Regions from separate parts of the Clostridium mucosae genome, predicted to be linked through region 1. Evidence: riboswitches for the same ligand, from Rfam matches in the RefSeq annotation. Region 1 holds a riboswitch; the other holds the start of a gene.
What was found. Region 1 has a riboswitch for S-adenosylmethionine ahead of NSA50_RS05400 (Na+/H+ antiporter NhaC family protein). Riboswitches for the same ligand answer to the same signal wherever they lie in the genome.
Positions count from the first base shown of each region.

Region 2: linked by a shared signal. The riboswitch ahead of metK (methionine adenosyltransferase) and the one ahead of NSA50_RS05400 (Na+/H+ antiporter NhaC family protein) in region 1 are both predicted to bind S-adenosylmethionine.

Region 1 is NZ_JANKAF010000003.1:90,221-98,105, forward strand. It holds gene NSA50_RS05365 (NPCBM/NEW2 domain-containing protein) at 1-2,106, shown strand, start outside; tRNA gene NSA50_RS05370 (tRNA-Leu) at 2,319-2,402, shown strand; tRNA gene NSA50_RS05375 (tRNA-Gly) at 2,424-2,498, shown strand; gene NSA50_RS05380 (HNH endonuclease) at 2,729-3,139, opposite strand; gene NSA50_RS05385 (hypothetical protein) at 3,429-4,103, shown strand; tRNA gene NSA50_RS05390 (tRNA-Gly) at 4,167-4,240, shown strand; tRNA gene NSA50_RS05395 (tRNA-Lys) at 4,244-4,319, shown strand; SAM riboswitch class I at 4,618-4,724, shown strand; gene NSA50_RS05400 (Na+/H+ antiporter NhaC family protein) at 4,840-6,117, shown strand; gene ispF (2-C-methyl-D-erythritol 2,4-cyclodiphosphate synthase) at 6,465-6,938, opposite strand; gene NSA50_RS05410 (class D sortase) at 7,311-7,885, shown strand, end outside.
Region 2 is NZ_JANKAF010000010.1:67,351-75,235, forward strand. It holds gene spoIIID (sporulation transcriptional regulator SpoIIID) at 1-193, shown strand, start outside; gene mreB (rod shape-determining protein MreB) at 331-1,365, shown strand; gene yyaC (spore protease YyaC) at 1,421-1,957, opposite strand; gene NSA50_RS12035 (hypothetical protein) at 2,068-2,631, shown strand; tRNA gene NSA50_RS12040 (tRNA-Tyr) at 2,928-3,012, shown strand; tRNA gene NSA50_RS12045 (tRNA-Thr) at 3,045-3,119, shown strand; tRNA gene NSA50_RS12050 (tRNA-Tyr) at 3,126-3,210, shown strand; tRNA gene NSA50_RS12055 (tRNA-Val) at 3,228-3,303, shown strand; tRNA gene NSA50_RS12060 (tRNA-Thr) at 3,321-3,395, shown strand; tRNA gene NSA50_RS12065 (tRNA-Tyr) at 3,403-3,487, shown strand; SAM riboswitch class I at 3,636-3,744, shown strand; gene metK (methionine adenosyltransferase) at 3,864-5,039, shown strand; gene nagA (N-acetylglucosamine-6-phosphate deacetylase) at 5,080-6,210, opposite strand; gene recD2 (SF1B family DNA helicase RecD2) at 6,495-7,885, shown strand, end outside.

The DNA.
Region 1 (7,885 bases):
GAAGATATTATAATAGCTAAGTTCCCTATACTAAATGTAGAAGATATAACTTATGTTAAGTTAAATAGTGAATTTGATTTATCTTCAGGAGTTACAGCAAATGATCAAGAAGATGGTGATATAACTAGTTATGTTACAGTTAATAAAAACAGTTTCAATATAAATAAAACAGGTAAATATACATTAACTTATACAGTAGAAGATAGTGATGGTAATGTAGCAACTAAAGATAGAGATATCGTGGTATATAGTGAAAGCACATATTTATCCGATTTAGAGTGGGAATCAGCAGTATCTGGATGGAGGACTGTGAATAAAGATTCAGCAGTTAATTCAAGCAATAAAATAAAGCTTAAGGTTAATGGCGAGGTAAGAGAGTTTGATAAAGGTATAGGTGCTGCAACAAATGCTGAGATAATATATGAATTAGATGGGAATTATAGCAACTTCTCAACATATGTGGGTACTGATAAAAATTATAATGATAATAGAACTACAATAATATTTAGGATATTTGCAGATGGTGAGGAAGTTTATACCTCTGATGTAATAAGGAAAGATAGTGAAGCAGAGTTTGTAAATCTAGATGTAACTGGAGTAACAGAGCTTAAATTAGTAGCAGATGATGCTGATGGTAGTGGTCTTGGAGATTTTGCTTCTTGGGCAGATACTAAACTATATACAACAAATGCAAAACCAAAATTAACTATTCCAAAATCAATATCAACTAAAGTTGGTCAAGAAATAGATTTAAATCAGGAGTATAGCGCAATAGATTCAGAAGATGGAGATTTAACTTCTAATGTTGAAGTAACTGGTGAAGTAAACTTTAATAAGCCTGGAAAATATCCAATAAATTATAAAGTTATAGATAGTGATGGCAATGAGGTAGTTAAAACAAGAAATATAGCAGTAGTAAACATGGAAGACTATAAGTATTTAACAGAATATGATTGGAAATCTGCAAATTCAGGTTGGGGAACAGTTAGAAAAGATAATTCTGTAAGCAACAATAGATTAACTTTGACCAATGAAGAGGGACAATCTATTTCATACGATAGAGGAATAGGTACACATGCTACATCTACAATAATATATGATTTGAGTGATAAAGACTATGATTACTTTACTTCTTTTGTTGGGGTAGATAGAGCAATGTATGGAAGTGTTGGATCAATAAGTTTTGAAGTGTATGTAGATGGTGAAAAGAAATTTGATAGTGGATTAATGAACTCTAGAGCTCCTCAAAAATATGTGGAAATAGATATAAATGGGGCAAAAGAATTAAAACTTGTAGTAAAAGATGGTGGTAACGGAATTGCTTCAGATCACGCTACATGGGGAGATGCTAAGCTTCATTATGCAAACTCAGAATCTATAGATTATACAGAACTTTCTAAATCAGTTGAAAGTGCTAATGATATAGATAGAGAAGTTTATACTGAAGAAAGCTTAAGTATATTAGACCAAGCAATAGTAAAAGCAACAGAAATGATAGAAAATAAAGGGGTTACTTATCAAGAGATTCAATCAATGTTAGCTGAATTGAAAGATGCAGTTGATAATTTAGAAAGAATAGATTTAAATAAAATTATTGAAATTGAAGATAAGTATTTAAAACAAGATATTCAAAAGGCTCTTGGATTAAGCGGAGATATAACTTTAGGAGATATGTATAATCTTAGGTCTCTAAATTGCAGTAGCAGAAGAGTTACAAATTTAAAAGGGTTAGAATATGCTAAAAATTTAGAAGAACTTAATATAGAGCAAAATGAAGTAAGAGATTTATCACCTTTAAAGACATTAAAAAATCTTAGAGTGATAAATGCTAGACTGCAAATAATTGAAGCTGGAATGGCTACTGTAGAAAATAATAGACTTACACTTAAAGAAAGAGTAGTATCTAGAAATGGGGAGTTGTTGAACCCTAAAGAAATTATGGTGGGTACTGAAAAAGTAGATGTGGAAAATTCTATAGATGAAAATGGAAATATATCGATAGATACGTCTAAACTAAAAGTGGGGCTTTGTGGTATTTATATAACTTATGAAAATCAAGAAGATAACCATGAAGTTGGAGTACTTTATCTATTTAATGTATATTAATAGAAACAAAGTAGAAAAAATACGCGAAATGATAAGGCGGTAAAGCAAGAATATAAATTAGTAATCACTAAGAACTTTTGTATATTAAGGGCTTAGTGATTATTAAATTTATTAAAAGAATTAAAAAGATTATTAATCAATAATAATAACAAAATTTTACAGTGTATATTGATTTAGAATATAATATTTTATATAATATTAATATAAGGTATGCAGATGTGGCGGAATTGGCAGACGCACTAGACTTAGGATCTAGCGCCATTGGCGTGGGGGTTCGACTCCCTTCATCTGCACCACTTTAATATTTAAAATTATATGCGGAAGTGACTCAATGGTAGAGTGTCACCTTGCCAAGGTGAAAGTTGCGGGTTCGAATCCCGTCTTCCGCTCCAAAAGCTTTTTAAGAACATAATATGGTTTTTGAAGAGCTTTTTATTTGGAGTTTATTAAGAATGCTATTTTAACATAAGAGAAAGCTCTTAAATAACTATAGTTATCAAGTTCTGATTGATAGTATAGTATTTAAGAGCTTTTTATATTATATAAATCTAATTTAATTAAATAAATAAATTTAGTAAATCTATGCAATAAATAGCTAGTAGCTTGAATATAAAAGAATGTTTTAGCTAATATTAATACTATGGAAAAGACGTTCCAATTCAAGCTCTTGAAGCATAGCATGTGAATAGAGTTTACCTCCCATGAGGTTTTTAATTATCTCTTCTTTAGAATATCCTTCTTTAAATAATTTAAGTTTTTTAATTAATTTTTTTAAAGAAGAATGAGACATTCCTAAAAGAGTATAAAGTTCCTTAGCAGTATAGTAATCTTTGGGTAATAATTTATAAAGTTTATCTTGTAATTCTAGCTTATACCTCAAATCAGTTTCTATACAGTTGTGAGGACCGTTTTTTCCTCTATGGTGGTAGTTACAAAGATATTTATAATTTAACTTAATATCGTAGCCACCTTCGTGTTTATGAACTATATGATGAATATCCGCTGTTGCTCCACAAATTTCACAGTGGTACAAAGTCATGCCTCCTTTTTATATCTTTAATAATATTATATATATTTTTGGCTGAATATTCTATAGTATTATGAGCTTTAAATAATGAATAAATAATAGATTCATTTTATATAAAATAAAGTGGTATATTTTTACTTACAATAGGAATAAAATTATATTAAGAATATTATGAATTAAAAATGTTTAAATTTACTTTGTTATATTTTTTTTAAATACTTGAAAAGGTGGTATAATATACTATATAATATATGTATAGAATATTATATTACTGAGCTGAAAGAAAGGTGATACAGTGAGACATAGTTATGATTCATTTGATTACTGGGAAGAATTGATTAATGAAAATAAAACTATAAGAGGACATATGTTTATGGATAAATTACCTAATGAAAAAAGTATATATATCCATAGTTTAGTTTTTTCAAAAAATAATGGACTTAACAATACATGGTCGTATTTTCCAGATGGAAAAATGTTATTAGGATATATTCAATATTCATTTTTACAAGAAGCATTTTATAAATGGATATATGGAAAAGAAAGAATGGTTATTAGTGTTCCAAACATTCCAGTAGAAAAAATAATCTTAGATGGGGAAAGAAATAATAAGATATCTAAAGAAGAAGCAGATAATATGAGAAGGCATGTAAAGATGGTAAAGGATTGTTGGTTTTTACCTAATGATAAATTAATCAGGTCACTTCAAAAGTTTTCCAGAGATTTTAACAAAACTTGGTATGGAGATAGCAGAGAGTTTTTATACTTAAAGATTTTTGATACACCAAAGGATTTAGGAGAGTTTGTAGTAAATTCAAGCTATATGACAACAACGGAAAGAGAGTTTGAAGAAAGAGTTGGTGTGAATATTTCTGAATGGAAAAATATTTGTGAAAAAGCTAATAAGAATAAGAGAGATGGCGAGAAATTTAGAGATATTTTATTAAAATCACTTACGGAAATAATTTAAAGAAAAAATTTATTATTGACAGTAATAATTATGGAATATATAATGTTATTGTCAATAAGATTTGCGGGTGTAGCTCAATGGTAGAGCCCTTGCCTTCCAAGCAAGTTACGTGAGTTCGATTCTCATCACCCGCTCCATATGCGTTATTAGCTCAGTTGGTAGAGCACCTGACTCTTAATCAGGGTGTCCCGGGTTCGATCCCCTGATAACGCACCAAATAAAAAGAGATTAAGTTTTTAATCTCTTTTTTTGCGTGAAAAAATATAAAAGTTTATTAGATGTTAGCATAAGTTTAAATTTCAATATTTTTATTGAATTTATATATCGCAAAATAAATAAAAAAAATAAAAGTGCACAACGGCACTTTTATCAAGCATAAGGAGTGAGATTTTAAGATCCTATTCTAATTGTTGACAATAAAGTGTAGTAATATTCAAATTAGAAAATATTAAGAATAAATTTTATGTTGACAATAATAATCTAAATTGATAATATAATAGTGCAAAATTTAAAAGTCTTATCAAGAGTGGTGGAGGGACTGGCCCTATGAAGCCCAGCAACCAAGAATTTTAATTAATTTTTATGGTGCTAAATCCTGCAGGAAATCCTGATAGATAAGAGGCGAACTATAACTTTTTATATGTGTAATCAAAGCTTCTGTATTTCTGCAGAAGCTTTTTTATTTTGAAATTTATATTATACAAAATAATTTTTTATAGAAGGAGGAAAAAAGACTTTGAAGAACAAAGGAAATGGACTAGCTTTAATTCCATTAGGAGTATTTTTATTAGTTTATTTAGGGACATCAATGATAGCAAAGGATTTTTATGCTGTATCTGTAATTATTCCATTTTTAGCAGCAGCTTTAACAGCATTGATTATGAATAGAAAACTAAAGTTTGATGAGAAAATAGAAATTTTTTGTAGGGGTGCAGGGAATACTAATATTCTGCTTATGATAATCATATTTATATTAGCAGGGGCATTTGCACAGGTAGCAAAAGATATGGGGGCAGTAGATTCTACTGTCAATTTAGGACTTTCATTACTACCAAGTAGCTTATTAATACCAGGAATATTTGTTATAGGATGTTTCATAGCTCTATCTATAGGAACGTCAATGGGAACTATAGTTGCTTTGGTACCAATAGCTGTTGGGATAGCAGATAAAACTGGAATAGGAATTGCATTAGCTGTAGGTGCAGTAGTTAGTGGAGCTATGTTTGGAGACAATCTTTCGATAATATCCGATACGACTATAGCAGCTACTAGAACTCAAGGATGTGAAATGAAAGATAAATTTAAAATGAATTTTATAATAGTTCTTCCAGCTGCTATAATAACAGCTATAATATTTATGTTATTAACTAAAAATGCTGCAGTAATTAATTTAGAAGCTTTAGAATTTAATTTATTCAAAATATTACCTTACATAATTGTTATTGTAACAGCATTACTTGGAGTTAATGTAATAGTTGTTTTATTACTTGGAATTTTATCTTCAGGAATAGTTGGATTTATATTTGGAAGTTTTGATGTAATAGGATTATTTAATTCTATATCTAGTGGAATATCAGGAATGAGTGAACTTATAATAGTTTCAATTCTTATAGCAGGAACAATAGAAATTATTAAATTCAATGGAGGAATAGATTTTATTCTTAATAAGGGATTAAAGAATTTTAAAAGTAAAATGGGAGCAGAGTATGGAATTGCTATGCTGGTAAGTTTAGTAGATATATGTACAGCTAATAATACAGTTGCAATTGTAACTGTAGGTCCAATAGCTAAAGATATATCTAATGAATTTGATTTAGAACCAAAAAGAGTTGCGGGAATATTAGATATGTTTTCGTGTGTATTCCAAGGAATAATACCATATGGTGCACAACTAATATCAGCAGCAGGACTAGCGGCACTATCACCATTTTCAATAATGAAATTTTTATTTTATCCATATTTAATGGGAATATGTGCTATAATAGCTATATACATATATTGGAGAAATAAATAAGGCTGTTGTAAAAATTAATATATAAACCAGAAAAAAAGTATGGCTTTCCTAAGGGAGCCATACTTTTTTAGCAAAAGAATAAAAGAATAAAAGAATTAATGATAAAATTCGGTTAAGGCGAATTTTTAAATAATATAATTTCATAATTTAGCTTAGACTAAATTATAGTATCAATTAGTTCATTAGCTATTTAAAATTATATTTAAATGAAATCTTCATTTCTTCATTCTTTCATTCAAAATAATTCAATTTGCTTGAAATATTACTATAACTATTTGAAGCTTAACTGTTCATTTTTAATAACTCAACTTGCTTGAGTTATTACCACAATTATCAATTGTACATTATCAATTATGCACTAATAGACATATGCTTTGTGAAGAAATTCCTTCTCCACTTCCTGTAAATCCCAATCCTTCTTCTGTTGTTGCTTTAACATTGATTTGCATTACATCTATGTGTAATGCATTTGCTATGTTTTCTCGCATTTGTTGTATGAAAGGAGCCATTTTTGGTTTTTGAGCTATAATAGTAGAATCTATATTGTTTATAGAATAGCCATTACTTAATAGTAATTTTCCTACTTCTTCTAAAAGCTTTATACTTGAAATTCCTTTATACTTTTCATCTGTATCAGGAAAATGCTTTCCTATATCGCCAAGAGCTGAAGCTCCAAGTAGTGAATCCATAATTGCATGAATTAATACATCGGCATCTGAATGTCCAAGCAGACCTTTCTCATAAGGAATCTTAACACCACCTATTATTAAATCCCTTCCCTCAACTAAACGATGTACATCGTATCCTAATCCTATCCTCACTTTATCACCTCTAAATTAAGTATAGAATTATTTTACCATAAATATAGGTTTTATATTAAATGTTTATTTATGATTACTATAATACTTTTTTAAAGGGATATATTTTAGAACTATTTTTTATTCTTTTATTTTTAAATATTTTATTATAAAGGAGTCTAAATTTAGTTTTAATCTTATAAATAAAATGTATAGTTCGTGAGGAAAGTTTTCTGCGTTTAAATACAAAATCTACATAAATTACTTTTCTATTCATAAGTTACTCCTAAAATATTAATAGACTATGAAAAAATATATATTATGGTAAAAGTCTCTAAGTGTTTATGATATAATATATGATAAATTAGTATAAATGTTTATTAGGGGATGAGGGATTTGAAAGAAAAGATTAGAAGAGGGATAGGTATTATTTTAATAGTAATTGGACTAGCTTTAATTGTATCAATTGTCTACAAAAAGATAGAGACATCAAAGAAACAAAAAGAACTTCAAAATATTTTAGAACAGGTTATAACTGAAGATACTGAAGATGGGAGTGAAGGTAAAGAAGAGAAGTCAATTAATGGATATAAGCCTATTGCATTAGTTGAAATTCCAAGTATAAATTTATCCCAAGGATTGGTTGAAGGAATAACAGATGATATTCTTCAGTATTATTTAGGGCATTTTGAGACTTCAGCAAAACCAGGAGAAAAAGGAAATTTTGCAGTTGCAGGACATAGAGTATCAGATTATTCAGAGGCATTTGTCAATTTATATAAGATTGAAGCTGGGGATAAGGTAGTAGTTAAAGCAAATAAGAAGGAATATATATATGAAGTAACTGAGAATTTTATAGTTGATCCAAGTAGAGTAGATGTACTTGATAATACTGATGAGGCTACTATAACATTAATAACTTGTACAGTAGGGGCAAAAGAAAGAGTTATAGTAAAAGGAAAACTTGTAGA
Region 2 (7,885 bases), on a different contig from region 1:
AGATACAATCAGAAAAACTGCAAAAGTATTTGGAGTAAGTAAAAGTACTATTCATAAAGATATGACAGAAAGATTACCTAAGATAAATCCAGCTATAGCAGAACAAACTCATTCAATACTAGAATTAAATAAAGCTGAAAGACACATAAGAGGTGGAAAAGCTACCAAGATGAAATATAAGACTGCAGAGTAGTAATTGATTACAAAATTAAATACAAATATATTGAAGGATTACCATATTCCATATATAATAAGAAATAGAGCGAATATTGTAAAATAAGAGAGATTTCAAATATTATATAGTGCGAATAGAGTAGGAGTGAACAAGGAATGTGGTTTTGGAGAAGTAGGAGCGATTTAGGAATAGACTTAGGTACAGCGACTGTTTTAGTTTATGCAAAAGGTAAAGGAATAATATTAAAAGAACCGTCAGTTGTTGCAATAAATAAGAATAATAATAAAGTGCTTGCAGTTGGTGAAGAAGCAAGGAAAATGATTGGAAGAACTCCAGGTAACATTGTTGCGGTAAGACCGCTAAGAGATGGGGTTATATCAGATTATGATATAACAGAAAAGATGTTAAAAGAATTCATTAAAAAGGCGTATGGAAAGAGTAAGATTACAGCTCCTAAAGTAATGGTATGTGTTCCATCCCAAGCAACGGAAGTTGAAAAGAGGGCAGTAATTGATGCTGCAAGAAACTCTGGCGCTAAAAAAGTTCATTTAATAGAAGAACCCTTAGCTGCTGCAATAGGGGCAGGATTAGATATAACTAGGCCAAGTGGATCTATGGTGGTAGATATTGGTGGAGGTACTACTGATATAGCTGTAATATCACTTGGTGGAGTTGTTGTAAGATCATCTATTAAGGTAGCAGGTGATACTTTTGATGATGCAATAATAAAATATGTAAGAAATAAGTACAAGATAATGATAGGTGAGAAAACAGCAGAAGAATTGAAGGTGACTATAGGATCAGCATTTAAGGGATCAAGAAACTTAAATGCAAATATGAAGGGAAGAAATTTAATTACTGGGTTACCAGATGAGCTTTCTATTTCAACAGATGAAATAATATATGCATTAAAAGAATCAGTATCTTTAATTGTTGAAAGAGTTAAATCTGTATTGGAAAAAACACCACCTGAACTTGCTGCTGATATAATAGAGAGAGGGATACTAATGACAGGTGGAGGCTCTTTATTAGATGGATTAGATAAGCTAATAGAACATGAAACTGGGGTTACTGTTGAAGTTGCAAACAATTCAGTAGAAGCAGTAGCCGAGGGAACAGGCAAGGTCTTGGGATATTTAGACAAAATAGATACAAATTCTTCAGACAATGAAATATCATTAGTTGAGTAAATTATAGATACAATTAAATACATATATTAAATAGATAAAATTGTTAAAGGGGAGTTTAAAAACTCCCCTTTTGGTTGTGAGCAAGGTTATATGCATGAATAATGGCAGATGATATTATTTTTGACATTTCCATGACTAAATGCAGACGAATACTTCTAGATGTAAAAAATTCAGCATTTTCACTAGAATCAATAATACCGATTATAGAAGCTATACCAACGTCAGGTAAATTTTTACCGACCCCTTTTCCAGGATGTATTGGATAATCTCTAGTATGTATTTCGCCAATAGAACTAGCTTCACCTAGGCAGGCATCTATTCCTATGATTAAAGCTTTGGGATGCAATTTATTAATTTCATTTAATCTATTATTTATATTAAGAGCATGTATTGGAGACTCTATAGTTCCGTACACTGGAAGAGGGAAATTTTTTTCTTTTAAAAATGTACCAACCATTGGACCTAAGCAGTCACCAATGCACTTATCAGTACCTATACATACAATTACAGTATTATTCGTAATATAGTCTTTGATAAATTTTGCTATTTCAATATGAGAATTATAAGAATTATATAATACTTTATGCTTCACTAAAAATTCACCTCCGCTTATACAATATATGTTTTGAAACTAATAAATATAATAAAATGTATAAAAAAACATAAAAAGGAAATTAATTAAATAAAAGGAGATGAATAAATATGAAAAAAATATTTTCTTATATAATTACTATAATTCTTGGAGCAAGTATCCCTATCTATTATCTATTAGTATGGAATCCATTAAAAAGTGAAGATGTTATAAGTAATAATTCTAAGGAAGTAACTACCGAAAAAAAACTACATAGTGATGAAACTCTAAATGAGCAAGATATATCAAAAGAGGAGAAGCAAAAAAAAGTAGATAATAATTTAAAAAGATTTAATATTAAAGAGGAATCTAATAATAATATTAATTCTAATGAAAATATAATAGAAAGTGATAGCAAAATAGAAGGGTTAACAATAAAGGAAAGTGATATTGAAAATAATTTATTTGCAGAACTTGAAAAAAGTGAAAAGTTAGAAGTAGATAGAATGTTAAAAAGTTTATCTATTATAGATATAGTTAAATTAAATGATCATTTTTCTAATAAATATGATAATGATAATGTAAAAGAAGGGATTTTATTAGTAAAAAAGAGAATGTCGCTATTGGATTATGAAGAATTTATGGAGATTATAAGTAGATATATTGATTTAAATATTATTGAAGACGAAGTTTAATATTTTAAATATTAGTCAGAATATATATTTCAGTTTTAGAGTAAAAATTGAATAATCAGTAATATTAAATAGGTAATTATATTACTTTGAATGAATTAAATTTTAGGACAATATAAGACAATAAAAAATGATATTAGTATTAAATAGGAGAAAATTAAAGAAATATAGAAAATGATGAATATAATCTTGTTAAATGAGTGAATAACGCACTTGAAATTAGTATGCAATAAATATATACTAGTCATTGTCAGTTGAGGCGATAATGTTTACTTAACTGAAATTAAATAAATTTTAATGGGGGAGTTCCCGAGTGGCCAAAGGGGGCAGACTGTAAATCTGTTACGTTTCGTTTCGATGGTTCGAATCCGTCCTCCCCCACCATATAAAATTTGTTTAGAATGAAATAATAATATGCTGGCATGGCTCAACGGTAGAGCAGCTGACTTGTAATCAGCAGGTTGTAGGTTCGATTCCTATTGCCAGCTCCATAAAATGGGGGAGTTCCCGAGTGGCCAAAGGGGGCAGACTGTAAATCTGTTACGTTTCGTTTCGATGGTTCGAATCCGTCCTCCCCCACCATTTTATAATATTAATATGGAAGCATAGCTCAGCTGGGAGAGCATCTGCCTTACAAGCAGAGGGTCACAGGTTCGATCCCTGTTGTTTCCACCATTTTAAAAAATAAATATGCTGGCATGGCTCAACGGTAGAGCAGCTGACTTGTAATCAGCAGGTTGTAGGTTCGATTCCTATTGCCAGCTCCAATAATATGGGGGAGTTCCCGAGTGGCCAAAGGGGGCAGACTGTAAATCTGTTACGTTTCGTTTCGATGGTTCGAATCCGTCCTCCCCCACCAAAAAAGACAAGAATTCTTGTCTTTTTTTTATTTGTAAATAAGCTAGAACTTTATAATTAAAAAGTTTAAATATGCAATGAATTTATATTTTTTAGTTGACTATGAATATTAAAAGTGATATACTCTAAAAGGTAAAATTTGATATTAGTTCTTATCCAGAGAGGCGGAGGGAAATGGGCCCGATGAAACCCGGCAACCTACTTCATTAAAGTTGAGTGTGGTGCCAATTCCTGCAAAGTAATTTTGCAAGATAAGAAAGATTAAGATTTTTAACATCTCTTCTTATCGAAGAGATTTTTTTATTTTATAAATTAATTTAGTTTAGAATTAATATAGTTTAGAATTAATATCAAATAAAATGAAAGGAGAAATGGAAATGAAAAGATTATTTACATCAGAATCAGTTACAGAAGGGCATCCAGATAAAATTTGTGATCAAATTTCAGATGCAGTATTAGATAGTATTTTAGCTAAGGATCCTATGGCAAGAGTTGCTTGTGAAACAGCAGTTACGACAGGAATGGTACTAGTTATGGGTGAAATATCAACTAAGTGCTATGTTGATATTCCAAAGTTAGTTAGAGAAACAGTAAAAGAAATTGGATATGATAGAGCTAAATATGGTTTTGACTGTGAAACATGTTCAGTTTTAACATCAATAGATGAGCAATCAGGCGATATAGCTATGGGAGTAGATGAAGCTTTAGAATCAAGATCAGGAGAAAAGGATGATGTTGAATCAGTTGGAGCTGGAGATCAAGGTATGATGTTTGGTTTTGCAACGAATGAAACAGAAGAATATATGCCATTACCAATAGCTATGGCTCATAGATTATCAAGAAGATTATCAGAGGTAAGAAAGAACGGAACTTTACCATACTTAAGACCAGATGGAAAGACTCAAGTTACTGTTGAATATGATGATAATAAGGTTGTAAGAATAGATGCAATAGTAATATCAACACAACATAGTGAAGAGGTATCTCAAGAGCAAATAAGAAAAGATTTAATGGAACATGTAATTAAAGCTGTAGTACCAGCTGAACTATTAGATGATAGTACTAAGTATTACATTAATCCAACTGGAAGATTTGTTGTTGGTGGGCCACAAGGAGATAGTGGATTAACTGGAAGAAAGATAATAGTTGATACCTATGGTGGATATGGAAGACACGGTGGGGGTGCTTTTTCAGGAAAAGATCCAACTAAGGTTGATAGATCAGCAGCTTATGCAGCTAGATGGGTTGCTAAGAACTTAGTTGCAGCAGGAATTGCAGATAAATTAGAAATTCAATTAGCTTATGCTATTGGAGTAGCTAAGCCTGTATCAATAGAAATAGATACATTTGGAACAGGAAAGAAATCAGAGGAAGAAATAGTTTCAATAGTTGAAAAAGTATTTGATTTGAGACCAGGCGCTATAATAAGAGGTTTAGAATTAAGAAGACCAATTTACAAGCAAACAGCTGCATATGGTCACTTTGGAAGAAATGATTTAAACTTACCTTGGGAAGCTTTAAATAAGGTAGAAGAAATAAAAAAATATATTTAAAATAAAAAATGCTCCAATTTAGGATTGGAGCATTTTTTATTTATACTAGTATTTTACCAGAAACTATTACATTTTTTATGTTTATATCTTCGTCAAATAAAACTAAATCAGCATCGTAGCCTTCTTTTACAAGACCTTTTCTATCTTCAACTTTACAATGTCTAGCAGCATTGAAAGTAGCCATTTTTACAGCTTCATTTAATGGAAGACCAACATTTTTATATACATTTTTAATTGCCTTATCTAAAGTCAAGATTGAACCCGCTAAGCTTCCACTTAAAAGCCTTGCAGCACCGTCTTTAACAACAACATCTTGACCACCTAATGTATACATTCCATTAGGCATTGCACAAGCCATCATAGCATCAGTAACTAATAATACTTTATCAGTTGTCTTTTGATTATAAGCTATTCTAAGTGATGGATATGATATATGAATACCATCAGAAATTGTTTCTGTAGTTATCTCGCTATCAAATATAGCGCCTACAACTCCAGGTTCCCTATGAGCAAATGGTGTCATTGCGTTAAATAAATGAGTTGAGTGACAGCAGCCACATTTAATGCCTTCCATAGCTTCGTCATAGGTAGCTTTTGTATGTCCAATAGAGCAAACTATTCCTTTTTTTGACAATTCCTTTATTAATTCTTTAGCACCAGGAACTTCAGGGGCAATTGTTATTGATACGACAGCATCTTCAGCATCTCCGACAAGAGCATTAAAGTTCTCAAGAGTTGGAGGAATTAAAAAATTAGGATTTTGTGCACCAATAGCTTTTGGACTAATGAAAGGACCTTCAAGGTGAGCTCCTAAAACAATAGCGCCATCAGTACCATTTTCTTTAGCTTCTTTTATAACACCCATAGATTTTCTTACATCATCTACTGATACTGTCATTGTAGTTGGAGTGAAAGCAGTAGTCCCATGCTTAACTATAGTTTTAGAAATTTCATTTATTGCTTCAAATGTACCATCCATTGTGTCATGTCCACCTGCACCGTGGATATGAACATCTATAAATCCTGGAGATAGATATAGACCTTCTGCGTCTATTACTTCAGAATCATTAATATTACTAGGATTTATTTCCTTTATTTTTCCATTTTCGATTAAAACGGATCCTTTTTCTATCTTATCAAGATATACTATATTACAATTTTTAATTAACATATGAGCACCTCCACATTTTTTTATATAAATTTCAATTAAAAGCTATAGCATTAAAAGCTAGAATGGTATAAATAGCTATAAAACGTATTCAAAAATAGTATAAAATTGAAATAATATAAAGCTTATTATTTATATAAGTTAGTACACTTATTTATTTAATTATAGCACACTAAATATAGTATAATTAATATAAATGTATAATCTTTATTACAACTTATATATGATATAATTATATAATAAAAATAGTGAGATTAAAATATTATTGGAAGATTTGGAGAGATAACATGGAATGTCTAAACGGAATAGTAGAATCTATTGTATTCAAGAGTGATGATACAGGGTATGTTGTATCAAAAGTAAGGATAGATAAAGATTGTATAAATGCAGTTGGAATAGTTCCTTTTTTAAAAGAAGGGCAACATGTTAAGTTAAAAGGGCAATGGGTACTTCATAAACAATTTGGACGTCAGTTTAATATAGAGGAATATGAAGAAGTATTACCAAATTCCGTAGAAGGAATAAAAAAATATTTAAGTACAGGTATAATTCATGGAATAGGTCCTATAACTGCTAAAAAAATTGTGGATAAATTTAAAGAAGAAACTTTAGATATATTAGAAAATCACATTGAGAGACTTCAAGAAATTGAAGGTATTGGTGAAAAAAAATTTAGGATAATTTATGAATCTTATATAGAACAAAAGGATTTAAAAGATATAATAATTTATTTCCAAGGCCATGGTATGACTACCAATCAATGTATAAAAATATATAAAAAGTTCGGTGTAGATGCCAAGGCTATTGTATCAGAAAATCCTTATATTCTTTGTGATGAGATTTCAGGAATAGGATTCATAACGGCAGATAGAATAGCCAAAAGCTTAGGGATAGAGTCTATTTCACCATTTAGAATACAAAGTGGAATAAGATATATATTAAATCAATTTTCAGCATCAGGTAATACATACATGCCTAAAAGTAATTTAATTGATGAGGTATCTAAAATATTAGGTGTACCAGGGCAAATGGTAGAAGAAAACTTATATAACTTAGCATTAGAAACAAAAATAAAAATAGAGAAAATTAATGACATAGAAGCAGTTTTTTCTTTACCATATTATTATTGTGAATTAGGTGTTACAAATAAGATAATAACATTAAGCATAGAAAATTTTAGAACGATAAATTCAGATGTTGAATTCGAGATAGAAGCATTTGAAAGAAAAAATAAAATAAAATTTGCAAATTCCCAAAGAGAGGCTATCGTAGGTGCTTTTGAAAATGGTATAGAGATAATAACTGGAGGGCCTGGAACTGGAAAAACTACAATTATAAAATCTATCATAGAAATATATGAAAATAATGGCATGAAGGTTTTATTAGGAGCACCAACAGGAAGAGCAGCTAAGAGAATGACTGAATCTACTGGTAGAGAAGCAAAAACAATTCATAGATTATTAGAAATGGGAGTAAGTGAAGATGAAAATTCTTATTATGGAAAGGGAGAATCGGAACCTTTAGAGGCTGATGTAATTATAATAGATGAGGCATCTATGATAGATATAATGCTTATGCATAGTTTACTTAAGGCAATAAAGCTTGGAACAAGATTGATAATAGTTGGTGACGTAGATCAATTGCCATCAGTTGGTGCAGGAAATGTGCTAAAGGATTT